DNA from 2 places in the Alcanivorax sp. 97CO-5 genome. Region 1 is predicted to be linked to the other one. Evidence: predicted binding sites of a transcription regulator. Region 1 holds the regulator's gene; the other holds the start of a gene.
What was found. The regulator sigma-54, encoded in region 1, starts transcription at its own class of promoters, with help from an activator protein. The targets are predictions, from matches to a motif close to TGGCACNNNNNTTGCTNT.

Region 1 (4,512 bases):
TGCCGATGAAATGCGCATGTTCACCCAAAATAGCGAGCTGGTTCGGGTGGAAGCTACCGGCACCCCGGTGCGCATGGAAGAGGGTGAAGGCCTTAACGCCCACGCTGAAAATCTGGTTTACAATATTAAAGCGCGCACCTTGGTCCTGACCGGCGATGCCTACATCGAACACCAGGGCAACACTTTCGAGGGCGCCAAGGTAGAATACAGCCTAGACTCCAAGCGAGTGGACGCCAGCAGTGAAGGTGACCAACGGGTGCGGCTGGTAATCCCCGCCGAAAACCAGACAACTAATGCCCCTGTCGACGCGAATATTGAAGCGAATAACGGCAACCCAAACGACACCCAAAGTGAAGGCAGCGACAGCGCATCACCTAAGGCGGAGCCCAACACACCATGAGCCATTTACGCGCCCATCACCTAGCAAAAAGCTACAAGGGTCGCCGGGTTATCGAAGACGTTTCCCTGGATGTAGAAGCCGGCCAAATAGTCGGGCTACTGGGGCCCAATGGGGCCGGCAAAACCACCTGCTTCTACATGATTGTTGGGCTAGTGGAGGCCGATGCCGGTCGCATTGAAATCAACGACACGGACATTACTCACCTGCCCATGCACGGTCGCGCCCAGCGAGGGATTGGCTACCTGCCTCAAGAAGCCAGTATCTTTCGCCGCCTAACGGTGGAAGAGAACATCATGGCCATCCTAGAAACCCGCAAGGAGCTTAGCAAAGCGGAACGCCACGAGCGCATGGAAGGCCTGCTCAAGGAATTCCACATCGGGCACATTCGCGATTCGCTGGGGATGAGCCTGTCCGGCGGCGAGCGCCGCCGCGCGGAAATCGCCCGAGGCTTGGCCACAGACCCTGACTTCATTCTGCTGGACGAACCTTTTGCTGGCGTTGACCCCATCTCGGTTAACGACATCAAAGGCATCATTCGCCACCTCAAAGAACGCGGCATCGGCGTCTTAATCACCGACCACAATGTACGCGAGACCCTGGATATCTGTGACACCGCTTATATCGTCAGCGCTGGCCACATCATCGCCTCCGGTGACGCGGATATTATCCTTGCCAACCAACAAGTGCGAGACGTCTATCTTGGCGCCGATTTCAGACTATAAGGTCCGCCGCAAATCCTCTCTTCTATTGTGACTTGCGGTCATCCCTAGCACACAGTTTCACCTGGCACAAATATTGCTTAGCGTGTAGATAGACTGCTATCCTGGGTTTTTTGGGGACTAGCAGAATACTGAGCAGTATGAAGCCCACACTACAATTACAAATTGGCCAGCAGCTCACCATGACACCGCAGCTGCAGCAGGCCATTCGCCTCTTGCAGCTATCCACTTTAGACCTGCGCCAGGAAATCCAGCAAGCAGTAGAGAGCAACCCCCTGCTGGAATTGGCAGACGATTTCGGTGACGATGCCCTCCCCGAGCATGACGAAGAACGTCAGGATGAAGAGCTCGACACCGACCGTGATAACGCCCTAGAAGAACTGATACAAGACGAGCCCGAGGTGGAAACCGAATGGGATGACGTCTATTCCGGCCAGAGCACCAGCAACAGCGCCGCACTCCCCGACGATGCCGACGAATGGCAGCAACGACACGCCGTTTCCGGCAACTTACAGGACCACTTGCTCTGGCAGCTAAACCTCACCCCCATGAGCGATGTAGACCGGATAATCGCCATAACGATTATCGAGTCCCTGGACGACCGTGGTTACATCACTGCCCCCCTAAGCGATATCGTCGACATGGTGAATGCCCAGCCAGACCTACTCACCGAAGGAGACGAACTGGAGCACGATGAAGTGCTTGCCGTGCAGCACCGGTTGCAACAGTTCGACCCGGTGGGCGTCGCCAGCGTCAACCTAGCTGACTGCCTCGGCGTCCAGCTGCGCCAACTGCCAGCGGACACCCCATTGCGCGACGAAGCCTCTGCCCTACTGGAACATCTGAACCTACTAGAAAAGCACGATTACACCGCACTGCGCCGCACCCTTCAGCTCTCTGAAGAGGTCCTTCTAGAGGCTTTATCCCTACTGCGCACCCTGGACCCAGCCCCCGGTGAGCAAATTGGCGAACCTCAAGTGGACTACGCCGTTCCTGACGTGATCGTCCGCCAACATCAAGGTCGCTGGCAGGTGAGCCTAAACGACGACGTCCTTCCGCGGGTCAACCTGCAACAGCAATACGCGAGCATTGCCCGTACCACCAGCGGTGAAGACGGGCAATATTTGCGCAATTGCGTTCAAGAAGCGAAATGGTTCATCAAGAGCCTGCAAAGCCGCCACGACACTTTGCTCAAGGTGGCCACCCGCATCGTGGACGTGCAACAAGGGTTCTTCGATTATGGCGATGAAGCCATGAAACCCCTGGTTTTGGCGGATATTGCCGATGCTGTTGAAATGCATGAGTCAACCATCAGCCGGGTCACCAATCAGAAATACATGATGACACCACGCGGCGTCTTTGAGCTGAAATATTTCTTTTCCAGTCATGTGGGAACCGACGGCGGCGGTGAGTGTTCCTCCACTGCTATTCGTGCCATTATTAAGAAACTGGTCGCTGCAGAGAATCCCCGCAAGCCACTCAGTGATAACAAGCTGGCGAGCTTGCTCAATGAGCAGGGAATTAATGTAGCGCGCCGGACCGTCGCCAAATACAGAGAAGCGATGAGAATACCGTCTTCTAGCGCCCGTAAACGTTTAGTGTAGAGCGCCAGAACGGACCCAGGAACGCGGGGAAAACCTTGCGAGGCCAGCCTGAAAGGCTGAATAAACAAGGTCTTTATCCCGGGTTTCTCAAACAGGTAAAGGAGCCAGCCATGCAAATTAATATCAGCGGTCATCACCTGGAAATTACCGATGCCTTGCGCACTTATGTGGGAGATAAATTTTCCCGCCTTGAGCGCCATTTCGACCAAATTACCAGCATCCAGGTGATTCTTTCCCCGGAACCCAAAAGCCACAAAGCCGAGTCCACAATTCATATTTCCGGGGCCGATGTCTTTGCCACCGCTGAGGCAGATGACATGTATGCTGCGATCGATAAACTGACGGACAAATTGGATCGTCAGATTCTTAAACACAAAGAAAAAGCCGTCAGCCACAAGCACGGTCACTAACCCAAAGCGACAATTATGCGAGTTCGCGAACTACTGACTCTGGCCCGCACCCATCACGGCGTACAGGCCAGCAGCAAGAAACAACTGCTTGACCAGGTTGCACAGCTGGCAGCTGCCAGCTGTGGCAGCCTTAATGAGCAGGAAGTCTTCGACGCTCTGGTCGCCCGGGAAAAACTGGGCTCCACGGGCATTGGCGAAGGCATTGCCATTCCTCATTGTCGACTAGGACATTGCCAACAGGCTGTAGGCCTGTTGTTAAAACTAGAAACCCCCATTGATTTCGACGCCGTTGACGGTCAGCCTGTGGATTTGGTGTTTGTATTACTCGTCCCCCAGGACAACCCGGAACAACATCTCAAAACCCTCAGCCATCTGGCCTCCCTGTTCAACGACGAGACTTACCGTACAGAACTGCGACGCAGCATTGACAACCAGCAGCTCTACCAGGCGGCGATAGAATCTGAGGCAGAGTTACGATTGGCATCATGAAGCAACACAGCAGGCTCTCGCGCATTATGCCGCGCATCCAAAACACGTCCTCACCTATCGGTCTTGCGTTCCAATATACTGCGAGCCACCCGCGAGCGGTGCAACCATGAAACTCACCATTATCAGTGGGCGCTCCGGTTCAGGGAAAACCACCGCGCTGCAGGCACTGGAAGATCAAGGCTTTTACTGCGTCGACAACTTGCCTGTCGGCATGCTACCCACCCTGGCAAAACAACTCAGTGAAGGCGACCCCCCAATTGAGCGGGTCGCCGTTGGTATTGATGCTCGCAACCTCCCCGCCCAGTTACTGGCCTTCGACAACATTCTTCACGCACTTAATGAACAGCAGGTTCGCAGCGAAATCATCTACTTAGATGCGGATGATCACACTCTTCTTACTCGCTTCAGCGCTACCCGTCGCCGCCACCCACTGGGCACCGATCAACGCTCTCTGGCCGACGCCATCGGCCATGAACGTGAGCTACTGGCCAACATCCGCCAACGTGCCGACCTAGTCATCGACAGCAGCAACCATGACGTCCACACCCTGCGCAATCTCATGCGTGAACGGGTAGCTCGCCGTGAAGCCACACTGTCATTGCAACTGGAATCCTTTGGCTTCAAGAATGGCCTGCCCACCGATGCCGACCTTGTGTTCGATGTGCGAGTGCTGCCCAATCCTCACTGGCATGCAGACCTGCGTCCTTTCACCGGCAAGGATGACTGCATTATCGAGTTTCTTAGCCAGCACCAGGCCAGTCACGACATGCTCAAAGATATTGGCGATTTCGTTGTGCGCTGGCTACCGGCCTTTGCCAACAGCGACCGCAGCTATGTCACCGTGGCGATCGGTTGCACCGGCGGCCGCCATCGCTCCGTCTTCATCACCG
Region 2 (4,512 bases), on a different contig from region 1:
TGAACGAGAAATTAAACAGATCAAATGACAGCCTTCTGACAGTGGCATCACGGTTTGGTGAAAGGGAGAAAAGAACCTCAAGCTTCCAGCTACAACACGGCTCACTTCTGTGTGGAGGCAGATAACGGAATTCCCCCGCGATTTATCGGGTCAGCGCCAAGCACACACGGGTGGGGCTTGCATCGTCACATTTCTGTTATCTCCAACCTCTATCCTCAGCAACACCTTGTGCCTCTCTCTTACCCCTCCTATGGAAGACAAGCTCTACTTATTGCAACGCCACCTACCAGAGCTGCTGGAACTCAATGCATTAATACGCCACGGAGAGCGGCACCTTCGCGTCACCACAGTACACCACGTACCCATAGGCGAATTGTCCTTGCCGATACAGGTAATTGAACTAGGCAGCCGTTCGCCCAATGCGCCGGTAGTAGGATTCTTTGGTGGCGTCCATGGGGTAGAAAGAATTGGCAGCCAGGTACTGCTGTCCTGGCTGCACAGCCTGATTCATCGCCTGCAATGGGATGACCAGCTACATCGCCGCCTAGAAAAAGTACGTTTGGTATTCATGCCGATGATTAATCCCGGCGGTATCTGGCGACGCACCCGCAGCAACCCCAACGGGGTAGATCTGATGCGCAACGCTCCAGTAGACGCCATGGGAAGGGTCCCTTTTTTAGTGGGCGGCCATCGCATCAGCCGCCATTTACCTTGGTATAGGGGAAAAGCCGGCGCTCCCATGGAGCTTGAGGCCCAGGCAGTCATCCGCACGGTACGCGAGAAACTGTTTTCCTCGCCGTTCTCCATGAGCCTGGATTGTCACAGCGGCTTTGGCCGCCGAGATCGAGTCTGGTGCTGTTACGCACGAAGCCACCGACCGATTCCACACATTGCTGAGGTCTACAAACTAAAGCAGGTCTTTGAACAAACTTACCCGAACCATCACCCCTACCTCATCGAGCCCCAGTCAATTAACTACACCACCCACGGAGACCTGTGGGATTACCTTTACGACGACGCTCAGGAACAGCAGCCGGACCGCACCTTCCTGCCATTCACACTAGAAATGGGCTCGTGGCTCTGGGTGCGTAAAAACCCACGCCAAATGCTGGATTTTTTCGGTTACTTCAATCCAATGATCAGCCATCGCCACCACCGGGTTCTACGCCAACACCTACCATTGTTCGAGTTCCTCACCGCTATGGCCAGTAATGCCGGCAATTGGCTGCCCTCTGCCAGTGAACGTAACCTCCTCACCCAAAAAGCCATTCAACACTGGTTTTTGGAAAACCACTGATTCCACCCGGAACTGGCCCTGCAATTGCATCGCCTTGTGCACAAGGTTGGGTCACGACGCGCTCTGCCTTACACTTGCCCTAACTCGACTTTCAGGAAACCAGGTATGAAACCTCTGCTTGTTCCGGCTATTGCTCTGCTTTTCACTGGGTGCCAGCACTTCAGTAGCTACCAACAACCCTACGGTGATAACACCGCCGAGATCACCTTTACCAGCAACGATACAGCAGCGCAGCCTGTTATCTGTGTCCCTGGCGAGGGATTCCAATCCACCGAGTTTTCCATTTCTCAACGGCCCATTGGCGGCGACAGCCTGAATGAGCTAATGGAGGCCATGAAAAAGAGCCCAGAAGTAACGACTAGCTTGGAAGCCTCTAAGCAAGCTCGGATTGGCATTCTCTACAACAAAAAAAGCACCAACAGCACCACGCGGGACCGCTGTCGAGTCGCTCTGCAATTCGAAGCGCTGGCGGGCGAACACTATCAGGCAAAATTTAGTTTCAGTCAGGGGCAATGCGGCCTATCACTAACCGATAGTCGTGGTCGCTCCGCGGACGCCGTACACGTCGACTGGGAATGCCCGTCATAAACACCCTAATTTGGTGCGCCGCACCATTGCGGTGCACCCTCTTCCTTGTTACTGCTACCCCACACCGCTCACCTCGCCCTAATTATACTCAAACCACTGTTATATAAAGAAAAAATAAAACTGGCACGCTCTCTGCATTCTCTCTTTCGAGCCTGATAGGCGGTGCGCCACCCGCGCACATTTGAACAAATTAGACTTGTTAAGAGGGTTGCACATGAAAAACGTACTTGGTCTGAAGAAAACGCTCATTGCTTCCACTATTGCGGCAGCAAGCGTGGTGGCTCCGTCTATGGCAGCTGCAGAAATCAGTGGTAGTTTGGGGATTGCCAGCATGTACCTGTGGCGTGGTCAGGATGTGTCTGCCGGTACGGCTAACGTTTCCGGCAGCCTAGACTTCACCACCGACGCAGGCTTTTATGCAGGCACTTGGATTTCTTCTGCTGGTACACCCGTAGCAGGGGGCACCACTTCTACTGAAACCGATTTCTACGTAGGTTTCGGTGGTGAAGCAGGCGGCCTTAGCTATGACCTGTCCTACATCACCTACGTTTACCCGGAATTCGATGTGGGCGCCGGGGAGCTGGGCGAAATTATTCTCGGCCTGGGTATGGGGGGCTTCAGTGCGACCCTATACAGCTATGCTGGCTGGGAGAAGAATATTTCTGATGGGGGTGATGGCTCTACCGATATGAGCTTTGGTGATGACAACTACGTTACCTTGGGCTACGACTACGAAGATTTTGGTATCTTGGTGGGCACCTGGATGTATGAAGCTGACGACAGTGACTACACCCACGTGGACTTGAGCTACTCTCCCATCGAAAACTTGACCTTTACCGTCTCCAAGGTTGTAGATAGCGATAAATTCTCCCCCGTTTCCGATGATCAAGACCCTCTGTTCGTCGTCGGCTACAGCTTCCCGCTATAAACGACAACGCTATTTGAGCGACTCCGGTCGCTCACGATTTTACGCCGCGGGGCTCCTCCCTAGGTCCTCGCAAACACGCAAGCAACCCTGCGGCGTTTTTTTAATTTACGTTTGATGATCAATGCCTGACGCGTAAAAGCAAAAAGCGGCCCCCACTGACTCAAACAATGCCCCATATTATTTCTTCTAGCGCCTAGCCTCCCGCTACAGGGTTTGTGAAATACACCACCAGTGCATCGTGATCTGATACAGGGCTCACTCCCTTCGAGCGGTACAGACTATCGTAGCGACCCGCATGACCGCGACTCACCGCCACCTGATTAACGAACGCTTTTAAAATAGGAGACACCCAAATATGATCCAGAGCCTGTGGCTGGCATCGATAACGAAAACTGTAGCGTGATTTTTTAGGCAATTCAGCCCAGGTATTCAGCAGCCCCGCCTGCTCAAAACGCCGGTAGCTGGCCGAAAATCGCCCCTGCCCCCAAGTGGTATTAAAATCACCAGCAACAATTAACGGGCTTCTCTGCGCAGCGACCCAATTAGCCAATAATGCCGCCTGAGTTTGCCGTTTTTCATACACCTGTGCTTTCTTTAAATTCTTCGCACTGCGCCAATGCACCACCACCAGCCGGGCCGCTAACGGTGCCTCAATATCGACCACCAAAGGCGGACGCGAATAAAGCGCATGGCCACGCAAGCGTTGGTCTGAAAAAAGGGTGCCAACCGAGCCAATATTTACCGGCGAACGATACATCACCGCCACATCCATACCGGAAGGATCATTACCTTCGCGTAACACTGAACGATACCGATAACCCAGTAATGCCAGCCGTTCTGCAAGCCGGTTCAATACAATCTGGTTCTCCACTTCCTGGAACGCAAGAACGTGCGGCGCGTTCAAGTCCACCACAATAAAGTCCGCTAGCGCATTCAATCTCGCTTCCAGCAACATGGCCGATACAGGGTCATCCAGCTTGCTATGCCTGTGCTCATCACGCAAACGCCACAGATTGAGGGTGGCCAGAGCCCATTCCTGATCTGGCGCAGCAGGCACACCTCGGGCAGCAGCAAGCCGTGGACACTCTGCCGTAGCCACCAGCGGAATAACGATGAGTATAATCAGGATTAACAGACGCATATTTATAGTGTATGCGCGCTATCCATTGCGCAGAAGAGGCGCAAACGCAAGTTTGTGTAGGCTCGTTTAAACCTCGGGAGCCTCACGCAACACCGGCAGGTTGGCGCAGATCTCATCCCCTTCCTCCGGCATCAGACAAACCGTGACCGATTCCCCAGGCTGGGGCACTCGCCGAAGTTTCATTAGCATCAAATGGTCGCCGCCCGGTGATAACGAGAAAGATTCCCCCGGTTCCAACATGATGTGGTGCAAATGCCCCATTTTACGAGTGCCATCCTTCAGGGTTTTCATGCTATGCAGCATGGTGTGACCCGCGACTTCACTGCTGGCACCAATGATTTTTACGCTGAACGCGCCGTTATTCGTCACGGTTAGGTAGCCGGCCATGGTCGGCGATACCGGTGGCACAGCCCTCAGCCACCCCTCTGAAATACTCACATCGGCATGGACGATGCCAGAGCACAGAAATGCTGCTAGGACAGCCCCCTGGCACGTTTTTTTATAAAAGTGATTCAACATCCGTTACCACCTCGTCAATCTTGAAATCCGTCGGGTACA

Region 2: Y017_RS13385 (TorF family putative porin) is a predicted target of sigma-54. The motif match lies at 2,007-2,024, and genes of this name have one in related genera.

The regions. Positions count from the first base shown of each region.
Region 1 is NZ_KI965903.1:144,609-149,120, reverse strand. It holds gene lptA (lipopolysaccharide transport periplasmic protein LptA) at 1-400, shown strand, start outside; gene lptB (LPS export ABC transporter ATP-binding protein) at 397-1,122, shown strand; gene Y017_RS10035 (RNA polymerase factor sigma-54) at 1,260-2,723, shown strand; gene hpf (ribosome hibernation-promoting factor, HPF/YfiA family) at 2,834-3,133, shown strand; gene ptsN (PTS IIA-like nitrogen regulatory protein PtsN) at 3,149-3,622, shown strand; gene rapZ (RNase adapter RapZ) at 3,729-4,512, shown strand, end outside.
Region 2 is NZ_KI965906.1:154,332-158,843, forward strand. It holds gene Y017_RS13375 (M14 family zinc carboxypeptidase) at 251-1,297, shown strand; gene Y017_RS13380 (hypothetical protein) at 1,403-1,885, shown strand; gene Y017_RS13385 (TorF family putative porin) at 2,100-2,813, shown strand; gene Y017_RS13390 (endonuclease/exonuclease/phosphatase family protein) at 3,007-3,954, opposite strand; gene Y017_RS13395 (copper chaperone PCu(A)C) at 4,021-4,473, opposite strand; gene Y017_RS13400 (SCO family protein) at 4,454-4,512, opposite strand, start outside.